4 regions of the Bradyrhizobium sp. SZCCHNR1015 genome follow, and region 1 is predicted to be linked to each of the others. Evidence: predicted binding sites of a transcription regulator. Region 1 holds the regulator's gene; each other region holds the start of a gene.
What was found. Region 1 encodes LexA, which represses DNA repair genes until DNA is damaged. Its sites were predicted from a motif close to TGTTCNNNNTGTGTTCNG; they were not measured.
Positions count from the first base shown of each region.

Region 2: uvrA (excinuclease ABC subunit UvrA) is a predicted target of LexA. The motif match lies at 5,181-5,198, and genes of this name have one in related genera.
Region 3: recA (recombinase RecA) is a predicted target of LexA. The motif match lies at 2,499-2,516, and genes of this name have one in related genera.
Region 4: QX128_RS00575 (single-stranded DNA-binding protein) is a predicted target of LexA. The motif match lies at 5,048-5,065, and genes of this name have one in related genera.

Region 1 is NZ_JAUEYW010000005.1:2,658-10,074, reverse strand. Features, by position in the region: gene QX128_RS10105 (glutamine--tRNA ligase/YqeY domain fusion protein) at 1-401, shown strand, start outside; gene QX128_RS10100 (hypothetical protein) at 432-644, opposite strand; gene QX128_RS10095 (ComEC/Rec2 family competence protein) at 787-3,090, shown strand; gene QX128_RS10090 (hypothetical protein) at 3,045-3,302, opposite strand; gene QX128_RS10085 (hypothetical protein) at 3,472-3,912, opposite strand; gene lexA (transcriptional repressor LexA) at 4,202-4,900, opposite strand; gene glp (gephyrin-like molybdotransferase Glp) at 5,106-6,317, opposite strand; gene QX128_RS10070 (LysR family transcriptional regulator) at 6,530-7,417, opposite strand, start outside.
Region 2 is NZ_JAUEYW010000001.1:107,108-114,524, forward strand. Features, by position in the region: gene QX128_RS00525 (lipase family protein) at 1-418, shown strand, start outside; gene QX128_RS00530 (hypothetical protein) at 579-893, shown strand; gene QX128_RS00535 (hypothetical protein) at 1,119-1,445, shown strand; gene QX128_RS00540 (DUF1963 domain-containing protein) at 1,573-1,869, shown strand; gene uvrA (excinuclease ABC subunit UvrA) at 2,027-5,089, opposite strand; gene QX128_RS00550 (porin family protein) at 5,367-6,011, opposite strand; gene QX128_RS00555 (outer membrane protein) at 6,298-7,038, opposite strand; gene QX128_RS00560 (outer membrane protein) at 7,251-7,417, opposite strand, start outside.
Region 3 is NZ_JAUEYW010000014.1:208,260-215,676, reverse strand. Features, by position in the region: gene QX128_RS24170 (DUF6894 family protein) at 226-465, opposite strand; gene QX128_RS24165 (hypothetical protein) at 1,732-2,025, opposite strand; gene recA (recombinase RecA) at 2,608-3,696, shown strand; gene QX128_RS24155 (DUF1835 domain-containing protein) at 3,992-5,071, shown strand; gene gcvP (aminomethyl-transferring glycine dehydrogenase) at 5,050-7,417, opposite strand, start outside.
Region 4 is NZ_JAUEYW010000001.1:115,042-122,458, reverse strand. Features, by position in the region: gene coaD (pantetheine-phosphate adenylyltransferase) at 1-329, opposite strand, end outside; gene QX128_RS00590 (hypothetical protein) at 622-879, shown strand; gene gyrA (DNA gyrase subunit A) at 923-3,667, opposite strand; gene QX128_RS00580 (DUF2306 domain-containing protein) at 3,839-4,237, opposite strand; gene QX128_RS00575 (single-stranded DNA-binding protein) at 4,390-4,887, opposite strand; gene QX128_RS00570 (porin family protein) at 5,339-6,082, shown strand; gene QX128_RS00565 (outer membrane protein) at 6,276-7,031, shown strand; gene QX128_RS00560 (outer membrane protein) at 7,316-7,417, shown strand, end outside.

The sequences.
Region 1 (7,417 bases):
TGATCAAGAACGATGCCGGCGAGATCGTCGAGCTGCGCTGTACCTATGATCCGGCGACCAAGGGCGGCAACGCGCCGGACGGACGCAAGGTCAAGGCGACGATGCACTGGCTGCCGGCGGCGCAGTCGCTGAAAGCCGAGATCCGCATCTACAATCAGCTGTTCGCCAATCCGAGTCCGAACGCCGCCGACTTTACGGCCGACCTCAATCCCAACTCGTTGGAAGTGCTGACCGACGCCCGCATCGAGCCGGCGATCGCCGCGAGCAATTCGGACGCGCCGATGCAGTTCGAGCGCCAGGGCTACTTTGTGCGCGATCCGGACTCGACGCCCGACAAGCTCGTGTTCAATCGTACCATCGGCCTGCGCGACACGTTTGCGAAGGAGGTCGCCAAGGGCTGAGGCGAGCGGAAGCCGCGGGACGCTTGCAGCTCAGCTGATCGCGTCCTGGCCGGCGTTCGTCAGGGTCGGCACACCGTCGGTGAGCTCGACGAGCCCGCGCTCGGCGAGGAGCGAGAGGTCTTCCTCGGCGACTGGGGACAGCGTGAGCCGGTGGGCCTTGATGTCCCGGAGAGTCCAGCGGAGGTGGATCGCCCTCTCGAGCGCGAGATCGGCGAAGGGGTCGTCAATACCTTTAGCGTCCATACCCCGATAAGCGCGTGCGACGCGAAAAGTTCCAAGCCAGGTGCGCGTGCAGAAAGCCAGGATTCCCGTTCCGTTCTGCTAGGCGGCCTCGCGCAGCTTCCGATAGCCTTCCCGTCCGGTCGGGTCACGGGTGGTGTTGGCAATGGCGGAGCCGGTCAGGCCGCCAGCAGGACGTCCAGGAGGGCGGCGCGGGATCGCGGGCGTGATGGCCGACGTCTGGCCGCCGCGGGGCGCGCTGGCCGGCGGCTGGCCCGCGATCCGGCCCGGCGCGTCATCGGCGTTCGCCGCGCGCCTCAAGATCTGGGCGGCCGAGGAGGCCGGCGCGGGGCGGCTGCTGCCCTGGGTGCCGGTGGCATTCGGGGCCGGCATCGCGCTGTATTTCACCGCCGATCACGAGCCTGTGCTCTGGATCGCCGCCATCACGGCGGCGCTCCTCTGCCTCGTCGCCATCATGATGCGGCGGCATCGGCTGTTTCCGGCTGCCGTGATGATCGCGGCGGCGGCGTGCGGCTTTGCCGCCGCGACCATCAAGACCGCGCGGGTGGCGCATCCGGTGCTGGCGCGGCCGCTGTATTCGGTGGCGCTGTCCGGCTTCGTCGAGGCGCGCGACATCCGCGAGCGCAGCGACCGCATCGTGCTGCGCGTCACCGCGATGGAGAGCCCGCGCAACGCGATCACGCTGGCGCGGGTGCGGCTCGCGGTGCGCAAGGGCGCGGCGCCCGAGGTCGGCAGCTTCGTGCAGCTCAAGGCGCGGCTGCTGCCGCCCATGGCCCCGGTGCGGCCGGGCTCCTACGATTTCGCGCGCGACATGTTCTTCCAGGGCATCGGCGCCTCCGGCTTCGTGATGGGCGCGATCACGACGGCGCCGCCGCCGCAGGCCGCCGGCTTCGGCCTGGGCTATGCGGCGGCCATGCAGGGCCTGCGCGATGCGATCGATGCGCGCATCCGCGGCCGGCTGTCGGGCGACGAGCGGGCGATTGCCACCGCGCTGCTGACAGGCCGGCGCGACGCCATCACGCCCGATGTCAACGACGCGATGTTCATTTCCGGCCTCGGCCATGTGCTGTCGATCTCAGGCTATCACATGGCGGTCGTGGCCGGCGTCGTGTTCTTCGCCGTGCGCGCGCTGCTGGCGCTGATCCCCGGCCTTACCGTCAGCCACCCGATCAAGAAATGGGCGGCGGCCGCGGCGCTGGTCGCGGCGGCGTTCTATCTGTTGCTCTCAGGCGCGGAGGTCGCGACCCAGAGATCGTTCTTCATGACGGCCGTGGTGCTGATCGCGGTCATGGTCGACCGCCGCGCCGTCACTTTCCGCACGCTCGCGGTCGCGGCGATGATCGTGCTGATCGCAGCCCCCGAGGCGCTGGCGCATCCGAGCTTCCAGATGTCGTTCGCGGCAACGCTCGGCCTGGTCGCGCTGGTGCAGTTCGGCCTGCCCAGGCTGTTCGCGACGCCGGACAGCTCCACGACGCAGCGCGTCGCGCTGTGGGGCGGGCGCGAGCTCGCGATGCTGCTGCTGGCCTCGCTGATCGCCGGGCTCGCGACCACGCCCTATGCCGCCTTCCATTTTCATCGCGTGACGCCCTATGGCGTGCTCGCCAATCTCGCGGCGATGCCGGTGGTCTCGGCGCTGGTGATGCCGGCCGGCCTGATGGGCTTGCTGGCGGCGCCGTTCGGCCTGGATGGCGTCTGGTGGTCGCTGATGGGCCTCGGCATCGACTGGATGATCGCGGTGACGCGCTGGGTGGCGGCGCTGCCGGGCGCGGTCGGGCGCATCCCGGCCTTCGGCATCGGCCCGCTGATCCTGGCCAGCCTGGGCGTCATCCTGATCGGCCTGCTGCGCACACCGCTGCGCTGGTTGGGCGCCATGGGGCTTTTGGCCGCCACCGCCTGGGCGGCCGCGACGCCGCTGCCCGACGTCCTGGTCGCCGGCGATGGGCGCGCGGTGGCGGTGCGCGGCCGTGACGGACGCCTGCATGTGATGCGCGCCGGCAAGGATGTGTTCGCCACCAAGGAGTGGCTCGCGGCCGACGCCGATGCCCGGCTGCCGGCGGACGCCTCGCTCGCCGATGGCGTCTCCTGCGACGAGGCGGGCTGCGTGGTCGCGATGGCCGACGGCCGCTTCGCCGCCATGACCTTGCGCGCTGAGGCGCTCGCCGACGATTGCGCCCGTGTCGCGCTGATCGTCACCGCGCGCGCCGCGCCGTCATCCTGCGCGGCGGCCGTGATCGATCGCGAGCGGCTGCGGCAGCAGGGCGCCTTGTTGCTGGTGCAGCAGGGCAAAGGCTTGGCCGTGACGCCGACGCGTGCCGGCGGCACCGACCGCCCATGGTGGCCGGCGCCCGCCGAGGCCGGCGAGTTCGACACGACGCTGACGCCGCGTGCGCCGGCCGCGCGGCTTCAGGACGCGACGCCGCCGGAGACGGAGCAGGGCGAGCAGGATTGAGCGCCGGGCAGCTCGAAGGTGCCGAGATGATACTCGGTGTCGTCTGGTCCATCGAACAGCGAGGGCCCTTCGACCAGCGTGAACGCAGCGCCCGGATAGCGTTGCCAGATGGCGACGTCATCAGCCGTGACCGTCAGCCATCCGAACGCAAGCATGTAGCGGCCGGGCTCGGTGATCCGTCCGGCCTTGTTCCAATCGATCTTGTTGACCACGGCGGCAAGCTCCCCCGGCAAACAATGCCGGCCGAGGGATGTCGTTCCTATCCGATGCGATGCCGGACGTTCGCCCGAGAGGACTTTGCGCTTGCAGAACCCAAGTCTACCAAGTCTCCCACCTTCGAAAGCGCGCTCACGACCGACAGAAATGCCGACGCGCAGACCCTCAGGTGATGCTGATGCGGCGAATCGGTGTGGCCTGCGACGTCGGCACGTCCTCGGCGATGTCCGGGCGGCGCTCTGCCGGCTGCTTGCTGACCGGCAATTGCAGCACGGTGACGCGCTGGCCCTCGCAGAGCTGGGTCACCAGCACGTGGCGGCCGTCGGCGAACTCGATCGCGTCGTGATGGCGATCGGGAATGTGCGTCTCGATGCTGTTGAACTTCGCGACGCGCTCGCGGATCGTCCGGGTCCAGAGCCAGCGGCTGTCGTAGCGGACGTCCTCGGCGAAGGCCAACTCGGTGCCGGGCAGCATGCAGACTGCGACGGTCGGCTCGCTCTCCAACGCGAAGCCGCGGGTGGCGGTGCCACGGAAGGTCATCGAGATCAACGTCTCGCCGACCTTGGCGGGACGGGACGCAACCGCATGGAGGCTGTAGTCACACATCGGATCGCTCCTCGTTGAGAGATAGCCGACCCACGCTCCCCCCGGACAGGCGCAGGCCTCTATCAGAGTGGACATCGATGGTGATGTTAGCGCGCGCTTCGCGGCAATTCTGCGCTGATCTGCATCGCGTGTGCCCGCGGCTGATCACAAGCGTTTGAGCATGCCGCGCTGCACATCATGAAGTGCATTCGCGTGTGACGTATTTGCTGGCCGCTTCCAGCTTGGCTGGCTTCTCGCTCGGCGGCGACAGCGCGTGCGCCCGCCGCCGGTCGACCGATCCCCTTCGCGATCAGTACTTGCGGTACAGCCCGACCAGCTTGCCTTGGATCTTCACCCGGTTCGGCGGCAGGATGCGCACCTCGTAGGCGGTGTTGGCCGGCTCGAGCGCGATCGATGCGCCGCGACGGCGGAAGCGCTTCAAGGTCGCTTCCTCATCGTCGATCAGCGCCACCACGATGTCGCCGGTGTCGGCGGTCTCGTTGCGCTGGATCAGCGCCATGTCACCGTCGAGGATGCCGGCATCGACCATCGAGTCGCCGCGCACCTCGAGCGCATAGTGATCGCCGTTGCCGAGCATGTCCGCAGGCACGCTGATGGTGTGGCTGCGCGTCTGCAGCGCCTCGATCGGGGTACCGGCGGCGATGCGGCCCATCACCGGCACCGCGACAGGGCGCTCGCCATCGTCTAGCGCGGGAGTACTGGTGCGCACCTTGCCGAGATTGCCTTCGATCACCGACGGCGTGAAGCCGCGACGGTTGCCCGCGGCCTGCGACAGCTCGGGCAGCTTGATCACCTCGATCGCGCGGGCGCGATTCGGCAGCCGGCGGATGAAGCCGCGCTCCTCGAGCGCCGTGATCAGGCGATGAATGCCGGACTTCGAACGCAGATCGAGCGCATCCTTCATCTCGTCGAAGGACGGCGGCACGCCGGCTTCCTTGAGCCGCTCGTTGATGAACCGCAGAAGTTCGTACTGTTTGCGCGTCAGCATTTCGACCTGGTCCCCGGTTTGTTGTTGTCCGAGTCCAGGAGCTGCGCCTTGAGCACAAGCCGGCTGAGAGCGCCCTGGAGTCGGACCGTCATCGCGTCGCCCGCAACATACTAAAAACAAATCATGAACGGACACTATATGTTCGATGTGTGTTCCGCAATCCTAAAAATATGATGAACGGACCGGGCTTTACCGGGGAAGCGGCTCAGTTCGGCAGGCGCAGGATCTCGCACGGGCTGCCGGCAGGCGCCTTCGGCGCAAACGCCGGCCGGATCACCAGCGCCTGCGACAGCGCGAGGTTCCCGAGCAGCGACGAATCCTGCTGGCTCACTGGGGTGGCTACCAGCGTGCCGTCGGCGCGCTCCTCGAGCTGCGCCCGCAGATAGTCCTCGCGCGAATCGTTCGCCCCCAACTCGCGGCCGAGCAGGGCGGTCTCGCGCGGCATCACGGCCTCGTCGCGGCCGAGCAGGCGCCGAATCAGCGGCACCATGAACAGGATGGCGCAGACATAGGACGACACCGGATTGCCGGGCAGTCCGATCACCCTGATGTCGCCGAGCCGTCCGTGCATCATCGGCTTGCCCGGCCGCATCGCGATCTTCCAGAACGCCATTTCGACGCCCTCGGCCTCCAGCGCCTGCTTGACTAGGTCGTGATCGCCGACCGAGGCGCCGCCGGTCGTGATCAGGACGTCGGCCTCTGCCGCGCGGGCGCGCCGGATTCCAGCGACCGTCGCCGCCATCGTATCCGCGGCGATGCCGAGATCGATCGGCGTCGCGCCCTCGCTGCGCACCAGCGCCCGCAGCGCGTAGCCGTTGGAATAGACGATCTGCCCCGGGCCGGGCGTCGAGCCCGGCATCACCAGCTCGTCGCCGGTGGCGAGCAGCGCCACCTTCGGCCGCCGCCGCACCGGCAGCGCCGGATGATTCATGCTGGCCGCCAGGGATAGGTCGCGGTCGCTGAGCCGGCGCCCGGCCTTCAGCAGCACCATGCCCTGGTGGAAGTCGACGCCGGCCGGCCGGATGTGCCGGCCTGTGATCGCGGCCTCGGTGATCACGACATGGCCGTCCTCGGCGATCGTGTCCTCCTGGATCACCACCGCGTCGGCGCCTGCGGGGACAACGCCGCCGGTGAAGATCCGCGCCGCCTCGCCGGGCCCGACCACGCGATCGAACGGCCGTCCCGCCGCGACCTCGCCGATCACCTTCAGCCGCGCCTTGGCCTTGGCTGCGTCGGCCGCGCGCACCGCATAGCCATCCATCGCCGACATCGCCTCGGGCGGCTGCGTCCGCAGCGCCGCGAGGTCGCGGGCCAGGATGCGGTGATAGGCCTCGTCCAGCCCGACCATTTCCTCAGCCAGCGGCTCGGTGCCGGCGAGCACCGCGGACAACGCATCGGAGACCGGCATCAGGGCCATGGGATTACCTTCGGACGAAGACGGGCAGATCGACTGAATCGCCTTCTAACCGAACGCGCACGGGGTGGCCAAGAGCCTAAGCCGCTCCCGGCTTTCCGATCGTCTGAAGGTGCGTCGCGTGGCCCGCCGCCTCACGATCGCGCGAGAAACTCTGCAATCATGCCGGGGGGGCAGTCGCGATCTGCTCACGTGCACACGGAGTCCCGACGGAGCTATCCGGCAGCCGCGCGACAGGCGGCGCGCTCGGTGGTGTGCAGGATGTCCGCCACCATGTTCCGCAGCCAGACCGATGCCGCGTCACGATCGAGCTGCAGCGGCCAGACCATCGAGACCGCCGGCAGCCGCAACTTCAACGGCGCCGGACAGAGCGCCAGCCCAAACCGGGGTCCGTAGAGCCTTGCCATCCGGGTCGGGATCGTGGTGATCACCGGTGACGCGGCCACCGTCGCCAGCACGCTGAGGAAATCCGAGGAGGCCGAGACCACGTTGAGCTCGGTCCCGATCTCGTCCAGCGCCGCCTCCAGGCAGCCCTGCAGGCTGTTGGTCAGCGTCACCAGTGCGTGCGGAAGCGACAGATAGGCATCCAGGCCGATCGGTGTTTTCATCGCGATGCGCTTTGGATTGTAGACGCAGCTCAGCGCCTGCTCGAACAGGAACTGGGATCGGTGCCGCAGCGCCACCGCCTCGAAGCAGCCGACGCCGACATCCAAGGCGCCCTCGTCGAGCAGACGATGCACCTCGTTGCGTTCGGTCGGACGGCTGAGAAGCCGCACGCCGGGCGCCGTTCGACGCAGCTCCGCCGTGAGTTCGGGGATCAGCAGCAGCTCGACCTCGCTCGAGAATCCCAAGCGGATGGTGCGCTGCTCGGTCGCTGGGTCGAACTCCGGTGCGGCGTGCAACGCAGCCTGCATCTGGGCCAGCGCCGCCCGAACCGGTCCGGCCAGCACCGCAGCCTTGGGGGTCGGCTGCATGATCGTGCCGACGCGGACGAACAGCTCATCCTGCAGCAGCACGCGAAGCGTCGACAGCGAATGGCTCATCGCCGGCTGCCCCACCTTCAGGCGCGCCGCCGCGCGTGTCACGCTGCGCTCCTGCATCAG
Region 2 (7,417 bases), on a different contig from region 1:
TCCGACGATGTGGAACGCGGGATTCGCGGCGACCTTCGCAAAGAGCTACACCTATTACGCGGCGGTCAACAGCAACGACATCGTGCCGATGGGGTGGGCCAACCTGAACGGGATTCTCGGCACCTATCCGCCGCCGGCGCCTGTCCTGAAGGACACCAACTACTACTCGATCTACAAACCGCTCGAGTGGCTCAGCGCATCGATCCCGACCTATACGGCGATTGCGCCGAGCAATCCGGACCTGTTCACGATCACGCCGATCGTCGAGGCGAACGACTCCTGGACCGCGGAAGCCGGCTACATGCATTCCATGCAGCTGCAGTATTTCCCGCATGCGACCGGCACGAAGGCGCCGCCGCTGCCGGGAGTCACCAAGACCGGCGTGGCGCGGCCGCGGGCGGTCGCGGTCGCGGCCTGAGCGTCGCAGGGGAGCTTTTGCGGGGCTGGGTTCGCTCAGTCCTGCAAGGGGCTCGGTGCGGCGGCCAATCAACCTTTGATCACGATTTTTGTGAGTGTGCGCTGCAGGAACGCCTTGCGCGGTGCGGTGGTTGACCCCGCACAGAAGCAAGGAGAGAGACATGCAACGCACGATCAAGATGGCCGCGCTGGCCGGAGCCACGCTGGTGATCGGCACCGCCGCTGCGTCCGCGCAGGGCTATGCCCGTTTCGGTGACTCCATGGCCTGGGTGCCGCCGGCGCAGACCACGGATTCCGAGCCGGTGTATGGCGCAGCGCCGGGGGCGGCCTACGCGCCGGGTCCGGTGGCTGGCCCAGTGGCCTGGGGCGGCGGCTACAACGGCACCAACCATCCGACACCGGGCTCGACCCAGGGCGATGTCGGTCCGTCTGGCAACAACAACGGCACGCTGACCGGCGTCTATCGTCAGTGGTAGTCGCTGTCAGATAAGTCAGCGTCCAGTCGACAAGCCCGCCGCCCGGACACGAGCGGCGGGCTTGTCTTCCGCAAGGAGCTACCGAGAGACAGCCGCGCGTTGGATCATTCAATCGCGGCAATGTGAGCGAAGCGTTGTGTCGCAGCATTGTCGTGACCTGCCGCGGAACCGGCAGGGTCCTCACGTTGTTTGCTCCGCGATAATTAGGAACGAAGGAGCAAGTTCATGACGCGCATGTTTGGTTTGGCGGCCTTGACCGCGGTCACGCTGGTTGCCGGCACCGCCGCCGCTTCAGCCGGCGAGTACGGCCCGGGTGGCTACGGCTATGGCGGCCAGGTCACCAGCACCTACGCCTACCGCGATTCCTACGCCTGGGCGCCCGGACCGGTCTATGAGGAAGGCTACGTCGCGGTTGCGCCGGGCGAGTATGACGGCCCGGGCTGGGGTGCCGGCTACAACGGCACCAACCACCCGACCCCGAGCTCGACCCAGGGCGACGTCGGCCCAAGCGGCAACAACAACGGCACGCGCAGCGGGTATTATCGCTGGTGAGTTGAGTTGGTAGAGCAACGATGAGGCCCGTCGCGCTTGGCTGAGCGGCGGGCTTTGTCGTTGCGTTACAGGGGGGAGACGATAGGCTGGGTAAGCCTTGTAACCTCGAAGTCCAGCGGACCCGCGCATGAAAGTCATTCCGCCGTTTCAGCTCGTCCCTGAACCGTTGGATGACGTCGCGCGCGAAATGCCACCTTTCAAATGGGCGCCAAAGCCGATCGGACGCAGGCACCGGCTCGGTGGAAGCCCCGATTTCATCCAGGGTGATGAATGGCCGACCTGCAAGACCTGCCGGGTCAAGATGACGTTCTACGGTCAACTCGATTCGATCAATGACGAGATATGTATCGCGGATTGCGGGATGATCTACGTCTTCCTGTGCTTCGATTGCTACGCGTCGGAGTCGTTCGTTCAGTCGAACTGATGTACGATCTAGGGTCCGTGCAAGCAGCGACCTCTCGCATGGCGCACGAGCCCGTCGTCCCGACCGTCATCGCGAGGAGCGGAGCGACGAAGCGATCCAGAGTCTCGCGCCCGGCCCTGGATTGCTTCGCTTCGCTCGCAATGACGGCGCGACGGAACTACTCCGCCGCCTCGCTCGCGGCGCCGCGGCTGCGCTTCTTCGGCTTGGCCGACTTCTCCAGCACCGGCTTCAGGAACTGCCCGGTGTAGCTGCGCGACGCTTTCACGATGTCCTCCGGCGGACCCCAGGCGACGATCTCGCCGCCGCCGTCGCCGCCTTCGGGGCCGAGGTCGATGACCCAGTCGGCGGTCTTGATGACCTCGAGATTGTGCTCGATGACGACGACCGTGTTGCCCTGCGCGACCAGCTCGTGCAGCACCTCCAAAAGCTTCTTGACGTCGTGGAAGTGCAGGCCGGTGGTCGGCTCATCCAGGATGTAGAGCGTGCGGCCGGTGGCGCGCTTGGACAATTCCTTGGCGAGCTTGACGCGCTGGGCCTCGCCGCCGGACAGCGTGGTGGCCTGCTGGCCGACATGGATGTAATCGAGGCCGACGCGGCGGAGCGTCTCGAACGTGTCGCGCACGCGCGGCACCGCCTTGAAGAATTCGGCGGCCTCCTCGACGGTCATGTCGAGCACGTCGGCGATCGACTTGCCCTTGAACAGCACGTCGAGCGTCTCGCGGTTGTAGCGCTTGCCCTTGCAGACGTCGCAGGTGACGTAGACGTCGGGCAAAAAGTGCATCTCGATCTTAATGACGCCGTCGCCCTGGCAGGCCTCGCAGCGGCCGCCCTTGACGTTGAAGGAGAAGCGGCCGGGCTCGTAGCCGCGCGCCTTCGATTCCGGCAGGCCGGCGAACCATTCGCGGATCGGCGTGAACGCGCCGGTATAGGTCGCGGGGTTGGAGCGCGGCGTGCGGCCGATCGGCGACTGGTCGATGTCGATGATCTTGTCGATATGCTCCAGGCCCTCGATGCGGTCGTGCGGCGCGGCCGCCTCGTTGGCGCCGTTGAGCTTGCGCGCGATCGCCTTGTACAGCGTGTCGATCAGCAGCGTCGACTTGCCGCCGCCGGACACGCCGGTGATCGCCGTGAACAGGCCGAGCGGAATCTCGGCCGAGACGTTCTTCAGATTGTTGCCGCGGGCGTTGACGACCTTGATGGTGCGGCGATGGTTCGGTGGCCGCCGCTCGGGTACCTCGACCTCGAGCTCGCCGGTGAGATATTTGCCGGTCAGCGACGCCGGATTGCGCATGATCTCGGCCGGCGTGCCCTCGGCGACGATGTTGCCGCCATGGGTGCCGGCGCCGGGGCCGATGTCGAGCACGTAGTCGGCGAGGCGAATGGCATCCTCGTCATGCTCGACGACGATCACGGTGTTGCCGAGGTCGCGCAGCCGCTTCAGCGTATCGAGCAGGCGGGCATTGTCGCGCTGGTGCAGGCCGATCGACGGCTCGTCCAGCACGTAGAGCACACCGGTCAGCCCCGAGCCGATCTGCGAGGCCAGGCGGATGCGCTGGCTCTCGCCGCCGGACAAGGTGCCGGAGGAGCGCGCCAGGGTCAGGTAGTTCAGGCCGACGTCGAGCAGGAAGGTCAGGCGGTCGCGGATCTCCTTGAGGATGCGGGTGGCGATCTCGGTCTGCTGCGCGTTCAGGGCCTTCGGCACCTCGGCAAACCATTCGCCGGCAGCCTTGACGGAGAGATCGCTGATTTCGCCGATGTGCTTGCCGCCGACCTTGACGCACAGCGCCTCGGGCTTCAGCCGGAAGCCTTTGCAGCCGGCGCAGGGCACGTCGTTGAAGTACTTGCCGAGCTCCTCGCGCGCCCATTCGCTCTCGGTCTCGCGGAAGCGGCGCTCGATGTTGGTGATCACGCCCTCGAACGGCTTCTTGGTGTCGTAGGCGCGAACGCCGTCCTCATAGGTGAACTTGATCTCGTCGTCGCCGGAGCCGTGCAGCAGCGCGTTCTGCGTCTTCTTCGGCAGATCCTTCCACTTGGTGTCGAGCGTGAACTTGTAGAACTTGCCGAGCGCGGTCAGCGTCTGCAGGTAGTAGGGCGATGACGACTTGGCCCAGGGCGCGATCGCGCCCTTGCGCAGCGTGACGTCCTTGTCGGGGATCACGAGGTCGGCATCGACGTGCTGCTCGACGCCGAGGCCGCCGCATTCGGGGCACGCGCCATAGGGGTTGTTGAACGAGAACAGCCGCGGCTCGATCTCGGGGATGGTGAAGCCGGACACCGGGCAGGCGAACTTCTCGGAGAACAGGATGCGCTCGGGCCCGCTCTTGTCGTGGATCTTGGCCACCTTCTTCTTCTCGTCATGGCCGGGCTTGACCCGGCCATCCATCTCCTTCGAAGAGGATGGATCACCGGGTCTCGCGCCTTCGGCGCGGCCCGGTGATGACGGGGAAGGGGCTGCATCCGCGAACTCGATCACGGCCAAGCCCTCGGCGAGCTTCAGCGCGGTCTCGAAGCTCTCCGCCAGGCGCTGGCCGATATCGGGGCGCACGACGATACGGTCGACGACGACATCGATGTCGTGCGGGAACTTCTTGTCGAGCGTGGGCGCCTCGGCCAGCTCATGGAAGGTGCCGTCGATCTTGACGCGCTGAAAGCCCTTCTTGAGATATTCCGCGAGCTCCTTCTTGTACTCGCCCTTGCGGCCGCGCACGACCGGCGCCAGCAGATAGAGGCGGGTGCCTTCGGGCAGCGCCAGCACGCGGTCGACCATCTGCGACACGGTCTGGCTTTCGATCGGCAGGCCGGTCGCCGGCGAGTAGGGCACGCCGACGCGCGCCCACAGCAGGCGCATGTAGTCGTAGATCTCGGTGACGGTGCCCACCGTCGAGCGCGGATTCTTCGAGGTCGTCTTCTGCTCGATCGAGATCGCCGGCGACAGGCCGTCGATCTGGTCGACATCCGGCTTCTGCATCATCTCCAGGAACTGGCGTGCATAGGCCGACAGCGATTCGACGTAGCGGCGCTGGCCCTCGGCATAGATGGTGTCGAAGGCGAGCGAGGATTTGCCGGAGCCGGACAGCCCGGTGAACACCACCAGCCTGTCGCGCGGGATCTCGACGTCGATGTTTTTCAGATTGTGCTCGCGGGCGCCGCGGATGGTGATGGCCCGCAGGCTCGACTGGTTGGCTTGCGCGCGCTGCTTGGCCTTGAGCACTTCATCCATGACGATCGTCCCACGGCGCGAGACCGCGCCATTGTTGCAGGCGCGTTCTGCCGGGAGCCGGCCATCGGACGCCAGAGGGAAAAGGTATCGTCGGAACGTAGGAAGAACGTGGCCGGATTTCCAGTACCGTCAGCGAATCATCAACAATGCGCTCAGGGAATGGCAGCGAATGGCAGGAGGCTGCCGGTTCCGTCCGGCCCTGTGCGCGATCCCGCAAAGAAAAAGCCTCCGCTCTGGCAGAGCGGAGGCTGTGTGCGTTGGCCCGGAGGCGACGTTCTTAGAAGTGGTAGTTGATGCCGACCTGACCGGAATGCACGTTGAGCGTGCCGGTCGCGAGCGTGCCGAGGCCGGTGAAGGTGTAGCTCTCGCCACCGAAGCTCTTGTAGAGGTACTCGCCCTTCAGCGACCAGTTCGGGGCGAACATGTACTCGACGCCTGCGCCGACGGTCCAGCCCGAGTGGATCTTGCTGTCCGAAACGGCCACGCCCGGAGCCGTCAGCGAGATGCGGTTGTCCGCCCAGGCGTAACCGCCGGTGGCGTACAGCAGGGTCGGGCCGAAGGCGTAACCGATGCGGCCACGGACGGTGCCCCAGTCACGGATCTTCGATTCGGCGGTCACGCCAAGCGCGCCGACGGAGGCATTGATGTCAGCCCAGGCAGCATCGGCCTCGAGGCCGAACACGACAGCACCCTGCTGCCAGTTGTAGCCGACGGTGCCACCGGCGAAGCCGCCCTTCATGGCCGCAAAGTCAGCATCCTCATTGGCGTAGCCACCCATCGCACCGATGTAGAAACCGGTCCAGGTCTGCACCGGCGCGAGAACCGGGGCCTTGGTGTAGGTCGGGCGTGCGGCGAGATCAGCGGCGGCAGCGGGAGCGGCCAGGGCGGCCAGGGCCACGGTCGCGAGCAAGATCTTCTTCATTCCAGTCTCCAGTTTATTCCTCGAAGTCCGCATCGCACCGATAAGCTTACGCACGAAACAGACTCACCCGTTCAAGTTGACGAGGTTCCTATAGCCCGGTTCCGTACGGATTACCGTCACCCTGAAGACACACTCGCGGCCAAACCGCGTTTTTACGGCCCAGTTCCAGAAAGCCTATGTTACTCAATTGCTTGGTTCCGTGTGTGGCGAGCCGGCACGGTGGTATCGATGCAACAAAAAAGGCCGGCTTTCGCCGGCCTTTCTCGGAACCTGTCGGTTGCAGGTATCAGTATTTGGCAATGACCGGGCCGCCGAAATGGTAGCTGAGGCCGACCTTGACGGTGTGGACGGTGTCCTTCCACTCGGAGCGGTTGGTCGCGAAAGCGCTGTACTGGATCGCGCTCTTGCCGAAGTCGAGATAGTTGTACTCGAGCTTGGCCGACCAGTTCGGGGCGAACATGTATTCCGCGCCGGCGCCGACCGTGTAGCCCCAGCGGGTGGTGGTCTGGCTGAAGACGTTGCCCGGCACGCCGTCGTAGCGGTGCTGCAGTTGGCCCACGGCGGCACCGCCGCTCACGAAGAACAGAGCGGGACCTGCGGCGTAGCCGAGGCGGCCCTTGATGTCGCCGAAGCTGGTCAGCTTGGTGAAGAAGGTGTCGCCCACGCCGGCATTGACCACTGCGGAGCGGCCGTTGATGTCGGCCCAGTGATAGTCGCCTTCGAGGCCGAACACGACGTTGTCGACCTGCCAATTGTAGCCGAGCACGCCGCCGACGAAGCCGCCATTGGTGTTGTAGTTCTGGGTGCCCAGGAAGCCCGGCGCATTGAAGCGGCCAAGGAAGGTTTCCTTGCTGGTGCCCCAGCCGCCGCCGCCCTGGATGCCGGCGTAGAGGCCCGACCAGCTCAGGATCTGCGCGACCATGGGCGGCGCCTTGGTGTAGGGCCGTGCCGCCATGTCGGCCGCCGACGCAGACGTGGCGGCCGCGACGCCGGCGAGGGCCGTCGTGATCACAAGCAACTTCTTCATCAAATTCTCCCCCGGGAGGTTGGAATGACAAGCGATGGGCAAGTCATACACAGGGCATCCCGGAGACGCTGTAACGCGCCCGCCACAGAAACGAAAAAGCGTTATAAATCATATATTTAGCACAAAAACGCCGCGGCGCTGCCGGGCTGTTGACACGAAAAAGGCCGGCGTGGAGGCCGGCCTTTCCGAATGCGTGCGAGTGGCGGCTTTTTTCAGTAGCGGGTGCCCATCGGCGCTCCGAATCGATAGTTCACTCGGACGGTCGCCATGTCGATGTCCTGCTTGATGGTGTCGACGCGCGACAGCACGGTGGCGGTGGCCGGGAAGCTGATGTCGCGCGAGCCCATGAACAGGTGGTCGTACTCGACGGCGACCGACC
Region 3 (7,417 bases), on a different contig from region 1:
GATCGCCTGGCTTCGGCTCTTCCAGCCAATGCTGCACGTTCATCCCCGTTCGCGGACATTTGAAGATCAGATTACCCATACAAATTTAAATGTCTGCCAGGATGCAGACAGGCATTTTGATCTCGATCAAGCTCGGCTGCCGAAATGACGCGCACTCGACCTCGCGGCCACAGGCTGAGGTTGTGGTTCTCGTCGGTGACAATCCACAAGAGGTCTGGCGAGCCGTCAGGCCTGATCCAGCGACTCGGCGACGATCCGGATGCGGAAGACCGGCTGCCGTGCCTCGTCGAGCAGCTCCATCTGCCATTCGGAGTTTTCGGCGAGCTTGCGCGAGATGCTGCTGGCCATGTCGGCACAGACGGTGGTCATCTCTTTCCAGGCTGCGTTGCGGTCGGCGCACTCGGTCCCATACTCGGACGCGCCTGAGAAGTGGCCGTTGCGGATACGAAAGAAATAGAGCGGCATTGCCAAAACCGGTGAGCCCTGACCGCCCCAGGCCGCTGGGTTTGATGTACGCACCACAAATGGAAGCGCAAAACCCACTCGGATCAATTCCGGTAAAATACGGTCGGTCGCGCTGTTCGCTTCGGTTAGGCTGATTGCCGTTGGTGATGTGCGGCGCAACCGGGCACAGCGAAGGCCGACGAATGAGCCTCGGACCGCCGCGGTCCGAGGCTCGGCGTCAACGTCGTAGCTTCCCAGCAAGGGCAGTCCGGCAATGACACAATTAAATTAGTACGAAACCTGTCGGCGTGCCTTGCGTCAGATCAAGGTTGCAATCTCGATCAACCGCCGCGGGACGCACTTGGCTGCGGTCGAAGATCCGTTCCGGCACGACTGTCAGTCGGTAAACAATCTGCGTCGCGCCGTCGACCATTTCCAGGAGTTCGTCGCAGGCCGGACAACGCCTCTCTCCCGCGGCGCCTTGCTGCGAGTGAAGCTCGATCCTTTGAAGGCCGGCCCTGCAGGACGGACACGTCACGTCATCTCTTGTCATCGCCGATATGAAGCGCAGCGCCCGCAATCCGTTCCCCGACATCACGACAATGACGGAGGGAGATGCATCCCGAGCGGAGCTATCAACGTCGAAAGCCCCGGACGTCGTCCGGGGCTTTCTTTCGGCGCGGATGGTTTCAGGGCCGTGCGCCTACGGGTGACGGAGCCTGCAAATGTTGGAGCTGGCAGGCTGCAAGGGATCGGTCGACGCCGCATCACTGACAATACATCACGGACAATACGGGTCAGCCATCATCGCAACGAACAAACAAATCCGGGGCTGATCAAAAATTTGCTCAGACGTACGACAACCACGATCCTATAACGCAACCCAAAGTTTATGACAATGGTTTGTGGCTTGAAGATGTCGTGAGCGCCGGCGTGCCGCGTGATGCGGATCACGCGGGTCTTGTCCGGGCCATTCCTCAGGCCGCATCAGGAGCTGCGCGAATGGCGCGCTAGCCCATCCTCGGGCATGGTCCGACACAGGGGCGTTCGAGGTTCGTCGTTTCATCTGTCGCTCGTCATATGGCGGTCGTCGAGCTGCTCGGATGCCGCTTGGTGCGGAACTTCATGGCCGGACTCTGCTTGCAGGGCGGCTGCACATCTGCATCGAAATCGTGCGTCTGCACGCACGATGAGCCGAACAAAAGCAGAAGAGGCGAGGGAACTTCGTTCTTCTCAGGAGAACCACGGACCGTGCGATCTACGCACGCGTGTAGGAGTTTGGTAGTTTCAAGGAAAAGTCTTGACGAGCTCGATCGGTCCAACGATCGCGGCATTGAAGTCGGCGAGGTCTTCGCTGGGAATCCAGTACTCGAGATGCTCTCGGCCGCCGGCCTCATGCACTTCGTACGCGTCGATGAAGCGTCGCAGGATCGCGAAGCGCAGCACATGGCCGCAGCCGCTCGCCGGTACGTTCCAGTCCCTCGCGATCTTCACGGCATAGGCCTCGGTCAGCACCGGGTAGAAGATCGGCTGCTCCGGAAGGCGCGGCGGAAACGCCCGCATGCCCGAGGCCGCGATCAAGGCGAACTCCTTTGGGCCGACCGGGCGCCACAGCGTGAGGGTCTGTTCCTTGTTGGATCCGGTCATGCTGGTCCCGAAAATTGGAAGCGGTAGGGGGCTCACAGAGAAGGACCAGCAGGATGATAGGGCACGGTCGAGACCACAATAGCAACTTATAATTGAAGTGGCGTCTGTCACTGGCGCGAGAGGCGAGGTTGGAGCGCTCGGACAGGCCGGTCGTAATTCGCATGATCGCCGGTCGGCGGCTGCGCCGCTCGCGCGCATGGCCTCCGCCTTCAGCCGAGCCAGGATCCTCTCGCGGTCGCCGTCATCGGCGTCCGACTTCGCTTCCGGGCGCGCTCGTCGGGCAGCGCTTCCTCGGCGGTGCTCGGTGCACTGGGCGCCGGCCCCTCGAGCGGCAGGCGTGTCCCCGCGGTTGTCAGGGGTTTGCGAAGAGACAGGGGTTTGCGAAGAGAAGAGGCGTGATTGTCGAGAAGAACATATTGCGAACAAAGAACGGATGGAGTACATTCACCTCAAGATTGCTGGCCGACCTCGTTAACCGTTTGTCCATCTCGCGAATCCCCGCCATAAGGAGCGCCAATGTCCGCCACCGCCCTGCGTATCGTCGAAGGTTCCTCAATGGATAAGAGTAAGGCGCTCTCTGCTGCGCTGTCCCAGATCGAACGTCAGTTCGGCAAGGGCTCGGTGATGAAGCTGGGCAAGAACGACCGCTCGATGGATGTCGAGACGGTGTCGACCGGCTCGCTCGGGCTCGACATCGCGTTGGGGATCGGTGGGCTGCCGAAAGGGCGCATCGTCGAGATCTACGGTCCGGAATCCTCGGGCAAGACCACGCTGGCGCTGCACACGGTGGCGGAAGCGCAGAAGAAGGGCGGCATCTGTGCCTTCATCGATGCCGAGCATGCGCTCGATCCGGTCTATGCGCGCAAGCTGGGCGTCAACATCGATGAGCTCCTGATCTCACAGCCGGATACGGGTGAGCAGGCGCTGGAGATCTGCGACACCCTGGTGCGTTCCGGTGCGGTCGACGTGCTGGTGGTCGACTCGGTGGCGGCGCTGGTGCCGAAGGCCGAGCTCGAAGGCGAGATGGGCGAGTCGCTGCCGGGCCTGCAGGCCCGCCTGATGAGCCAGGCTCTGCGCAAGCTGACGGCCTCGATCAACAAGTCCAACACGATGGTGATCTTCATCAACCAGATCCGCATGAAGATCGGTGTGATGTACGGCTCGCCGGAGACCACCACCGGCGGCAATGCGCTGAAATTCTATGCCTCGGTCCGCCTCGACATCCGCCGCATCGGCGCGATCAAGGAGCGCGACGAGGTGATCGGCAATTCCACCCGTGTGAAGGTGGTGAAGAACAAGCTGGCGCCGCCGTTCAAGCAGGTCGAGTTCGACATCATGTATGGCGAGGGCGTCTCCAAGATGGGCGAGATCCTCGATCTCGGCGTCAAGGCCGGCATCGTTGAGAAGTCCGGCGCCTGGTTCTCTTACGATAGCCAGCGTCTCGGGCAGGGACGTGAGAATTCGAAATCGTTCCTCAAGACCAATCCGGACATGACCGCCAAGATCGAAGCCGCGATCCGCCAGAACTCCGGCCTGATCGCCGAGCAGATCCTGGCCGGCAATGCCGAGCGCGACGCCGACGGCGAGGAGCCGGCGGAGGAGTAGAGCTACGACGGCGGCGGGTGCCATGGACGTCGTGTTGCCGACGTTCCGGCGCCCGTTTGCAGATGTGTAGTGTTCTGCCGAAATCTGCGTTGCTGCATGACCAATGCAGTGAGCCCGGGTTTCTGAGCGCCGGATACGATCTTCAGCGCGAATAATCGAAAGCGTGCGAGCGGACGAGCGGACCGGATCCGCGCGGCGGCACCGACGTTTCCGGCGCCGGTCCTGGGCGCGGGGAGCCGATTGCGAACGTGTTGATAGCGCCTTGAGCCAATCAGGTCGTGCCGGAGCCAACAGCATGACGCGTTTGATTTTAGCGGCCGATGATCCCAGCGCCGGAGCGCTTCGGAGGGGCGGCTTTGCCGACCTGGTGGTGCCAATTCTCCATCGTTTCGTGTGGGGACCGCTGCCATCCGATGCCGAATTATCGGCTTATCTCGTCCAGCGCACCGTGCGACGGAAGCGGGGGCATTGGTTGGATTTCGCCTCGCGCGTCGACTTCATGGCGGTCGGCGGGCGGAGTCAGAGTTTTCTCGAACTTGTCGACCGTTGCGATAGCGTCGAACTGTGGATGGGGACCCGTCCGAACGATCAGTTGGTGCTGATCTGGCTCTTGGATTATCTGCGCGATTACGCCGAGTTCGCGACGAAGATCGTGTTGCGACACCTCGATGCGCCAGTCTTCGACGCCTTGGCCAGACAACCCGCCGGCCGGACCATTGCCGGCGTGGCGCTCGCGCGTGAGCATCTCGACCTGGGCCATCTGGCATGGCAGGCGTTTCGGACGCCGACGCCGCAAGCCTGGTTCGATCTGTTGAAGCAGGATCTCAGTGCACTGCCGCAGCTTCGCCGCTGCGTGCAGGAGATGCTCGATGAGCTTCCCGGTGTTGCCACGGGCCTGGGAGCATCGGAACTGCGAATCCTCGAATTGCTGTCAGCCGGCTATCAGCACCCCTTCGACCTGTTGCCGCATCATCGGGATCGCTTTCAACGCCGCGTCTATGACTATTGGGAAGGAGGCACGTTGCTTGACGGTCTGGCACTCGCGCCGGTGCCGGCAATTTCGGGCCTCGACGAATGGCCGTTCTCGGTCGAGATGCACGACAGCCGTGAATGCCTCGAGCGCTACAAGGCCAGCAGGCTGTCGCTGACGCCGCTCGGCAAGGCGATCCTCGCCGGCGAGGAGGATTTCAGCAGCCATAATCCGATCCGGCGCTGGTGGGGCGGCACCGAATTGATCAACGCCAATCTCTGGCGTTGGCATGCGGCGCTCATCGCTCCGGATCCGGGCACGTCTGACGTCATTGATTGTCGCGAGCCGTGGCGCCCGATCGCTCGGAACATGCGTGAGGAAGCTTACTCCGCCGCCTGGGCGTAGTCCGCCACCGGCGGACAGGAGCACACCAGATTGCGGTCGCCGTAGACGTTGTCGACGCGGCCGACCGGGCACCAGTACTTGTCGGTGCGCGAGGTGCCCGCGGGGAAGCAGCCCTCGCTGCGCCGGTAGGCCCTGTTCCAATCGTCGTCGGCGATGTCGTGCACCGTGTGCGGCGCGTGGCGCAACGGCGAGGCCTCGATTCCGAAGCGGCCCTGTTCGACCTCGGCGATCTCCTTGCGGATCGCGATCATGGCGTCGCAGAAGCGGTCGAGCTCAGCCTTGGACTCCGATTCCGTCGGCTCGATCATCAGGGTGCCCGCCACCGGGAAGCTCATGGTCGGCGCGTGGAAGCCGTAGTCGATCAGCCGCTTGGCGATGTCGTCGACGGTGACGCCGCTGCTCTGCTTGAGCGGCCGCGGGTCGATGATGCATTCATGCGCGACGCGGCCGCGCTCATTGCGGTAGAGCACCGGGAAATGCGCATCGAGCCGCGCCGCGACGTAGTTGGCGTTGAGGATCGCAATCTCGGTGGCGCGGGTCAGGCCGTCGCCGCCCATCAGCAGCATGTAGATGTAGGAGATGGTCAGGATCGAGGCCGAGCCGTAGGGGGCGGCCGAGACCGGCCCGATCGGATGCGCGCTCGCGCCGTCGGTCGCTGGGTGACCGGGCAGGAAGGGCGCCAGATGCGCCTTGACCCCGATCGGACCCATGCCGGGGCCGCCGCCGCCATGCGGAATGCAGAACGTCTTGTGCAGGTTGAAATGGCTGACATCGGCGCCGTAATCGCCGGGTCTGGAGAGGCCGACCTGCGCATTGAGGTTGGCGCCGTCGAGATAGACCTGTCCGCCGTGGGCATGGACGATGTCGCAGATGTCGCGGATGTGCTCCTCGAACACGCCATGCGTCGAGGGATAGGTGATCATGATGGCGGCGAGCTTGGCGCTATGCACTTCCGCCTTGGCCTTGAGATCGGCGAGATCGACATTGCCGCCTGCATCGCAGCCGACCACGACCACCTCCATGCCGGCCATATGCGCCGAGGCCGGGTTGGTGCCGTGGGCGGAGGAGGGGATGAGGCAGATGGTGCGGTGGCCCTCGCCGCGGGCGGCATGGTAGCCCCGAATGGCCAGAAGCCCGGCATATTCGCCCTGCGCGCCCGAGTTCGGCTGCAGCGACACGGCGTCATAGCCGGAGATGCGGCACAGCCAGTCGGTCAGATCGGCGAACATCGTGTGATAGCCGGCCGCCTGCGCGCGCGGCACGAACGGGTGCAGGCTGGAAAATTCCGGCCAGGTCAGCGGGATCATCTCGGTGGTCGCGTTCAGCTTCATCGTACACGAGCCAAGCGGAATCATCGCGCGATCGAGCGCGAGGTCGCGGTCCGCGAGCTTGCGCAAATAGCGCAGCATCTCGGTCTCGGAGCGATGCGCGTGGAACACCGGATGCGCGAGGTACGGCCGCTGCCGCTTGAGCTCGGCCGGCAGCGCCTCGCGGGCTTCCGCCTCGATCGTCGTGTAGGAGAGGTCGCCGCCGAATGCGCGCCAGACGGCTTCGACGACATCGGCCGTCGTGGTCTCATCGAGTGCGATCCGCAGCCTGCTGCCGTCGCGCCCGAGATTGATCCGCTCGCCTTCGGCGCGGGCGATGATCGACCCGGACTTGACGCCGGCCTCGACGGTGATCGTGTCGAAGAAGGTCTCGCTTTCCGGCGCAAAGCCGAGCTTGCGCAGCCCCGCAGCCAGCACAGCGGTCCGCCGATGCGCGGTGCGGGCGATCGCCTTCAGCCCATCCGGGCCATGATAGACCGCATACATCGCGGCGATCACCGCCAGCAGCACTTGCGCGGTGCAGATGTTCGACGTTGCCTTCTCGCGCCTGATGTGCTGCTCGCGGGTCTGCAGCGCCAGCCGATAGGCGGGGGCACCGCGCGAATCGACGGACAGGCCGACGATGCGGCCGGGCAGCGACCGCTTCAGCGCATCGCGCACCGCCATGTAGGCCGCATGCGGTCCGCCATAGCCCATCGGCACGCCGAAGCGCTGCGCCGAGCCGATCGCGATGTCGGCGCCGAGTTCGCCCGGCGAGGCAATCACGGTCACGGCCAGCAGGTCGGCGGCCAGAATCGCCAGTGCGCCCTTGTCGTGCAGCTTGGCGATCGCGGCGCGCGGATCGCGCAGCGCGCCCGTCGTATCCGGATATTGCAGCAGGCCGCCGAACACCTCGGCGCCGTCCAGATCCTTGGCGGGATCGCCGACGATCAGCTGCCAGCCGAGCGGCTCCGCGCGGGTGCGCAGCACCGCCAGCGTCTGCGGATGCACGTTCCGATCGACGAAGAATGCCCTGGTC
Region 4 (7,417 bases), on a different contig from region 1:
ATGCCGGCCAACTGCATCTCGTAGTCGAAATCGGTGCCGTCGCGCAGGCCCCGGATCATCATGATCGCACCGGCCTTCTGCGCGGCCGTGACCGTCAGATTGTCGTAGGTCGAAGCCTCGAAGCTGCAGCCCGCCGCGGCTGCCACGGGGCCGAAGATCTCATGCGCCATCGCCAGCCGCTCCTCGGTCGAGAACAGCGGCTTCTTGCCGTGATGCACGCCGACCGCGACGATCAGGCGGTCGCAGAGGTGGACGGCCTGCCGGACCACATCGAGATGGCCGTTGGTGACGGGATCAAACGAGCCCGGATAGAGCGCAATGCGTTGCATGCGCTCGTCCTATACCGCCCGGAACAGGCCGGCAAGCCGCCGTCAGGCGCGCTGGCGTGGCTGTGATGGGCAAAGAGCGGCCGAGAGACTGCATTGCGATGGAACGAGGTGCGACGCCGGTGGGCCGGAACCGTGGTCGGCTACCGCGATTGTTTCGTCGGAACATCCGACATGAAACACGCTCGCGCCGAGACGAAACCAATTCGCCCGTCCCGCGAAGACGTCTCGAAACCCGACCTGGTTATCAAATCGTTAACGAACACGGGCCGAACGGCCCAGACAGGGGACCGTCATGATCAAAGCGCTATCTGCAGTCGCAGCAGCCGGCTTGGTGGCTGCCGGCATCACCCTCCTGCCCGGCTTCGCTCCCCAGGTCGAAGCCAGCGTGCCGCGTCCGCTGGCCAAGGCGGACCGCCTGGACATCCGCCCGATCGGCCGCGACTGCTCGCAGCAGGCCTGGCCCAACTTCGAGGCGGGCTGCCTGCGCAGCGCCGGAACCCGGGGAACCATCCGCGAGGCCAGGATGGTCTCGGTCGAGCGGACGCAGTGAGGCGAACAGCGAAAGACCTGCGTCGTCCGCTATTCGCTACGCCCTATTCGCCATTCGCCTGGTCAGCGTTCCCGTTGCCGTTCTCGGCCTCCTCGCCGATATGCTCCACCGAAACGACGTGCTCATCATCGGCGGTGTCGAACACGATGACGCCCTGCGTCGAGCGTCCCGCGATGCGGATGCCGTCGACGGGGCAACGGATCAACTGCCCCTTGTCCGTCACCAGCATGATCTGATCGCCATCCTCGACCGGGAATGAGGCGACGAGCTTGCCGTTGCGGTTGTTGACCGACATCGCGACGATGCCTTTGCCGCCGCGGCCGGTGGTGCGGTACTCGTAGGACGAGGTGCGCTTGCCGTAGCCGTTGACCGAGACGGTCAGCACCACCTGCTCCTGCGCCGACATCTCGACATAGCGTTCCTGCGACAACTGGATCGCGCCAGCGGCCGCCTCCTCGCCCTCGGCCTCGACCGGCTCCTCGGTGGCAGCATCGCCCGACATCGCCCGGCGCATCTTCAAGTACGCCGTACGCTCGTCCGAGGTCGTCTCGACATGGCGCAGGATCGACAGCGAGATCACCTTGTCGCCGCCGGCGAGCGCGATGCCGCGCACGCCCATCGAGGTCCGACCGGTGAAGACGCGCACGTCGGTGACGGGGAAGCGGATGCACTGCCCGCCCGACGCCGTGAGCAGGACGTCGTCGCGCTCGGTGCAGATCTGAACGTTGACGATCTCTTCGCCCTCGTCGAGCTTCATCGCGATGATGCCGGAGCGGCGCACGTCGACGAAATCCGACAGCTTGTTGCGGCGGACGTTGCCGCCGGTGGTCGCGAACATCACGTCGAGATTGGCCCAGGAGGATTCATCCTCCGGCAGCGGCATGATGGTGGTGATGCGCTCGCCCTGCTCCAGCGGCAGGATGTTGATCAGCGCCTTGCCACGCCCGTTGGGCGCCGCGATCGGCAGCCGCCAGACCTTCTCCTTGTAGACCTGGCCGCGCGACGAGAAGAACAGCACCGGCGTGTGCGTGGAGGCCACGAACAGCCGGCTGACGAAATCCTCCTCGCGGGTCTGCATGCCCGAGCGGCCCTTGCCGCCGCGGCGCTGCGCCCGATACGCCGACAGCGGCACGCGCTTGGTGTAGCCGGCATGCGACACGGTCACGACCATGTCCTCGCGCTGGATCAGGTCCTCGTCCTCGACCTCGCCTTCCTGCTCGGCGATCACGGTGCGGCGCGGCGTGCCGAACTCCGCCTTAACAGCGGCGAGCTCGTCCTTGATGATCCCCTGTACCCGCGCCCGCGAGCGCAGGATGTCGAGATAGTCGTTGATCTCGACCTTGAGCTTGTCGAGCTCGTCGGAAATCTCCTCACGGCCGAGCGCGGTCAGGCGCTGCAGGCGCAGGTCGAGAATCGCCTTGGCCTGCTCGAACGACAGCCGGATGGTGCCGTCCTCGGAAAGACGGTGGCGCGGATCGTCGATCAGCGTGATGATGGCCTCGACGTCGCGCGCCGGCCAGTCGCGCGACATCAACGCCTCGCGCGCGGTCGCAGGATCGGGCGACGTCCTGATGACCCGGATGACCTCGTCGATATTGGCGACGGCCACGGCAAGGCCGACCAGGATATGAGCGCGGTCGCGCGCCTTGTTGAGCAGGAACTTGGTCCTGCGCGTGACGACACGCTCGCGGAACGCGACGAAGATCGTCAGCAGGTCCTTCAACGTCATCGTCTGCGGGCGGCCGCCGTCGAGCGCCAGCATGTTGGCGGCGAAGCTCGTCTGCAGCGGCGTGAACTTGTAGAGCTGGTTGAGCACGACGTCCGGCACGGCGTCGCGCTTCAGCTCGACGACGACGCGGTAGCCGTCGCGGTCGCTTTCGTCGCGCAGGTCGGCGACGCCTTCGATCTTCTTCTCGCGCACCAGTTCGGCGATGCGCTCGACCATCGTCGCCTTGTTCACCTGGTAGGGAATCTCGGAGATGATGATCGCCTCGCGATCCTTGCGGATCGTGTCGATCGTCACCTTGCCGCGCATCATGATCGAGCCGCGGCCCAGATGATAGGCCGAGCGGACGCCGGCGCGGCCGAGGATGATGCCGCCGGTGGGGAAATCCGGCCCCGGAATGATGTTGATGAGGTCGTCGATCGTGAGCGCGGGATTGTCGATCAGCGCGATGCAGGCATCGATCACCTCGCCGAGATTGTGCGGCGGGATGTTGGTGGCCATGCCGACCGCGATGCCGCCGGCGCCATTGACCAGCAGGTTCGGATATTTGGCCGGAAGAACCGACGGTTCCTTGTCGGAATTGTCGTAGTTGGCCTGGAAGTCGACGGTGTCCTTGTCGATGTCGTCGAGCAGCGGAATCGCCGACTTGGCGAGCTTCGCTTCGGTGTATCGATAGGCCGCGGGGGGATCGCCGTCGACGGAGCCGAAATTGCCCTGGCCGTCGATCAGCGGCACGCGCATCGAGAAGTCCTGCGCCATGCGCACCATGGCGTCGTAGATCGACTGGTCGCCATGCGGATGGTATTTACCGATGACGTCGCCGACCACGCGCGCGGACTTGACGTACTTCTTGTCGGGCGTGTGCCCCTGCTCGTACATCGAATACAGGATGCGCCGGTGCACGGGCTTGAGGCCGTCGCGCGCATCGGGCAGCGCTCGCGACACGATCACGCTCATCGCGTAATCGAGGTAGGAGCGCTTCATCTCGTCGAGGATGGAAACGGGACGAATGTCGGAAGGTCCGCCCGGCTCGCCGGGCTTCTCATCTTCTTTATCGGACAAAGGGGATACCGGTCGGTTTTGACACGCGAAAATCGCTTGGAATCATATAGCGCATGGCGCTGCCGCTAGCCACCCCCAAGGGGGTTCGGAGCGCGCTTTTTCTGCTCGCCTTTCCAGGGACTTAACCGGTTGCCGCGGCCGCCCATGGCAGGCTCCGGGAACCCTGTTTGGCTATGGGCCGAAGACCACCTTGTGCATGATCCGTCCAGGCATGAGCGTGAACAGTCCGGCAATCACGAGGGCGCCGGAGAACAGCGTGATCATGGCCCGGCGATGGGGCCCCACCCGATGGCGGTGCGCAGCCCACACCGCAACCGGCAGCACGGCCAGCGTATAGAGCGACAGCAGGTGAATCGGGCTGAAGGGACCGACCAGCCGGATGGTGTGAATCCAGAACGAGCTGGCCGCAACGGCGGCCATGAGAGTGACCCAGATCCAGCCGAGCGTTCGATGCGGCAAGGTCCCTTTCGGGGCTGCGAACTGGACCAGCCCCAGTGCGAACGCCGTCATCGCGGCGACAGCGTGCAGCAGGACGGCGGGCTCGGCGGCGAGCAGCGGTGCGAAGCTCATGCAACACCCCGGTGGTCAGGTTACGCACTGCTCAAGCGAACGAAACGTCAGACGCGCGCGATCGCCTGCAATGCGAGACCCGAGGTGATCGCCCCGGCTCCCGTCCCGACACGGACGGAAGCCACCTTGTATCGACCGAGGACGCAGGCGGCTCAGAACGGAATGTCGTCGTCCATGTCGCTGTTGCGTCCGCCACCGCCGGCCGAAGCGACCGCGCGGCGCGGCGGCGCCATCGACGGACCGCTGCTGCCGAAATCGCCGCCACCCATGTCATCGGAGAAGCTGCCGCCCCCGCCACCACGGCCATCGAGCATCGTCAGGGTCGAGTTGAAGCCCTGCAGGACGACCTCGGTCGAGTACTTCTCGACGCCGCTCTGGTCGGTCCATTTGCGGGTCTGCAGCGCGCCCTCGATGTAAACCTTGGCGCCCTTCTTCAGATACTGCTCGGCGACCTTGCAGAGACCTTCATTGAAGATCACCACACGGTGCCATTCGGTCTTTTCCTTGCGCTCGCCGGTCGCCTTGTCGCGCCACGTTTCCGACGTCGCAATGCTCAGATTGGCGATCGGCCGCCCATCCTGCGTACGCCGGATCTCGGGGTCCTTGCCGAGATTGCCGACCAGAATCACCTTGTTCACACTACCCGCCATCACCACTCTCCCGCGGTTCTCGATCATCGGACCGGCCGTCCACACCGGCCTCACGGCGTCCGGTGGCTAACCCTTCCTCTCGCGGCGGACCCTATACGGTTGCCGCGCGGTCCACCCGCCTCGTCCATTGTTTATCCACATATAGCAGGCGGACGGCCATTGTTCCAGTTTTGTTCGCGCGCCTGTGTCTACAACCGTGCGTCGAGTTCCAAGGAACCCGATGGAACCCGATGGAACCGCGAAAAAGTTCCGTCAATCACGAAAAAGCGATTAACTTTCATCAGCTTACATTGCCCCACTTCCTCCCCGCCTGTGGCTTTTGGGAGACGGTATCCAGGGTTGAATCGCGTATATTTGAGGACGGATTGGGGCCGCAAGCGTGGTCGCACCAACTTCACAGACGTGCGTCTCCGGGGACCATTTTGGAGACGCCCAAAGCGGGAGACTTGGGATGAAAAGAATTTTTCTTGGAGCTGTCAGCTTGATGGTTTTGGGGGCGCTGACGCCGGCGGGAGCCGCCGATCTCGCCGCCCGCCCGTACACGAAGGCCCCGGTGATGGCGCCCGCTCCGCTTCCGACCTGGGCCGGCTTCTATCTCGGTCTGCAGGGCGGTGGCGGCTGGGGCCGCAGCGATGAGACCTTCTTCGGTGCGCCGAATACGGCGATCTTTGCCGGCACGCAGCGTTACGACATCACCGGCGGCTTCGCCGGCGGCGTGATCGGCTACAATTGGCAGGTCGACAACATCGTGTTCGGCCTCGAGGGCGACTATCACTGGGCGGACATCGACGGCCGCTCGGCCGTGATCAACGCCGGCGTCGGTGACACCTACTTCACCAAGCTGCGCGGCTTCGGCGACATCAAGGGCCGGCTCGGCTGGGCCACGGGTCCGGCACTGCTCTTCGTCAGCGGCGGTGCCACGGTCGGCGATCTGCAGCACCGCTACGATGGCGTTCCCGGCAACGTGTTCGTGCAGAACGACTGGCGCTGGGGTTGGACGATCGGCGCCGGTGCCGAGTACATGTTCGCTCCGAACTGGTCGGCCAAGGTCGAGTACAACTATCTCGATTTCGGCAAGAGCTCGATCCAGTACTCCCCGGTCGCGACCAACCGCTCGGAGTGGAGCGACACCGTCCATACCGTCAAGGCCGGCATCTCCTACCACTTCGGTGGTCCGGGCATGTCGCGCTACTGATCGCACGCCAAAAGCGAATATGTCGAAAGGCCGGCCTCGCGCCGGCCTTTTTTTGCGTGCCAGAACCGGTACTTGCCGAGCCGTTGTGTCCTTTGGGTGACGGCTTTTTACGGCGGAAGGGGCTATCAAGGTCCGGCGGGTGGGCGTTGGTGAGAGCGTGCGTGCGGGCGTCGGACTTGGTTTGGGGAATGCGATGAGAAGGCTGTTGCTGGGGGCGACAACTTCGCTGGCGCTGGGGATTGCGCCGGCCATCGCTGCCGATCTGCCCGCGCGCACCTTCACCAAAGCGCCTGCGATGATCACAACGATCTATGATTGGAGTGGTTTCTATGTCGGCCTGAACGCCGGCGGCGCATCCTCCCGCACCTGCTGGACCAACAAGGTCAGCTTCGCAGGTGTCGCTGCGACCAACGCCGAGGGTTGCCACGATGCGACCGGCGCGCTGGCGGGCGGCCAGATCGGCTATCGCTGGCAGGCTGGCGGCTGGGTATTCGGCGTCGAAGGTCAGGGCAACTGGGCCAACCTCAAGGGCAGCAACACCAGCCAGTTCGCCCCGGCCGTGACCAACCAGACCAAGATCAACGGCATCGGCGTGTTCACGGGCCAGGTCGGCTATTCCTGGAACAACGTGCTCTGGTACGTCAAGGGCGGCGCCGCGGTCGCAAGCGAGAAGTACAACGGTCTCGCCACGGCAACGGGCGCGGCTCTCGACCAGTCCAGCGCCACGCGCTGGGGGGCTGCGGTCGGCACCGGTGTCGAGGTCGGCTTCGCCAAGAACTGGTCGGTCGCAGCCGAATACGAGCACCTGTTCATGGGCAACCGCACCCTGGGCTTCTCCGGTGTTCCCGGCGGAGCCGCGGGCCGGACCGATGCGGTCGGCCAGGACGTCGACATGGCGACGGTCCGCGTCAACTATCGCTGGGGCGGTCCCGTCGTCTCCAAGCACTGACCCTCGAGGACAGGCACTCGAAGACTGGCGCGCTCGAAGACTGGCACTCGAGGCCTGACGCGCCAGGCGCTCACCATGCGTGCCCTCGGGACAGCTCCACGATCGGCGCGACGGCCGCGATCTTTACCCGCGCTTAAGCACGTTCGACACATCCCGCCGCACGCCCGCTGCCGATCACGAGTTTAGAAAGCAGTCTCTCCTACAACCAGCCACAGGCCACCTTCGCGTGGGCCCGGATCGGAGGGATCCGGTGCGAGGACAGTTATGGGACTGGGGAGAGACGAATGCAGAAGACGACCTTGATCTTGACCGCTGGAGCCGCGGCGCTGGGACTGGCGCCGGCCTCCGCGGCCGACTTCGCGACGCGCCCTTACAGCAAGGCGCCG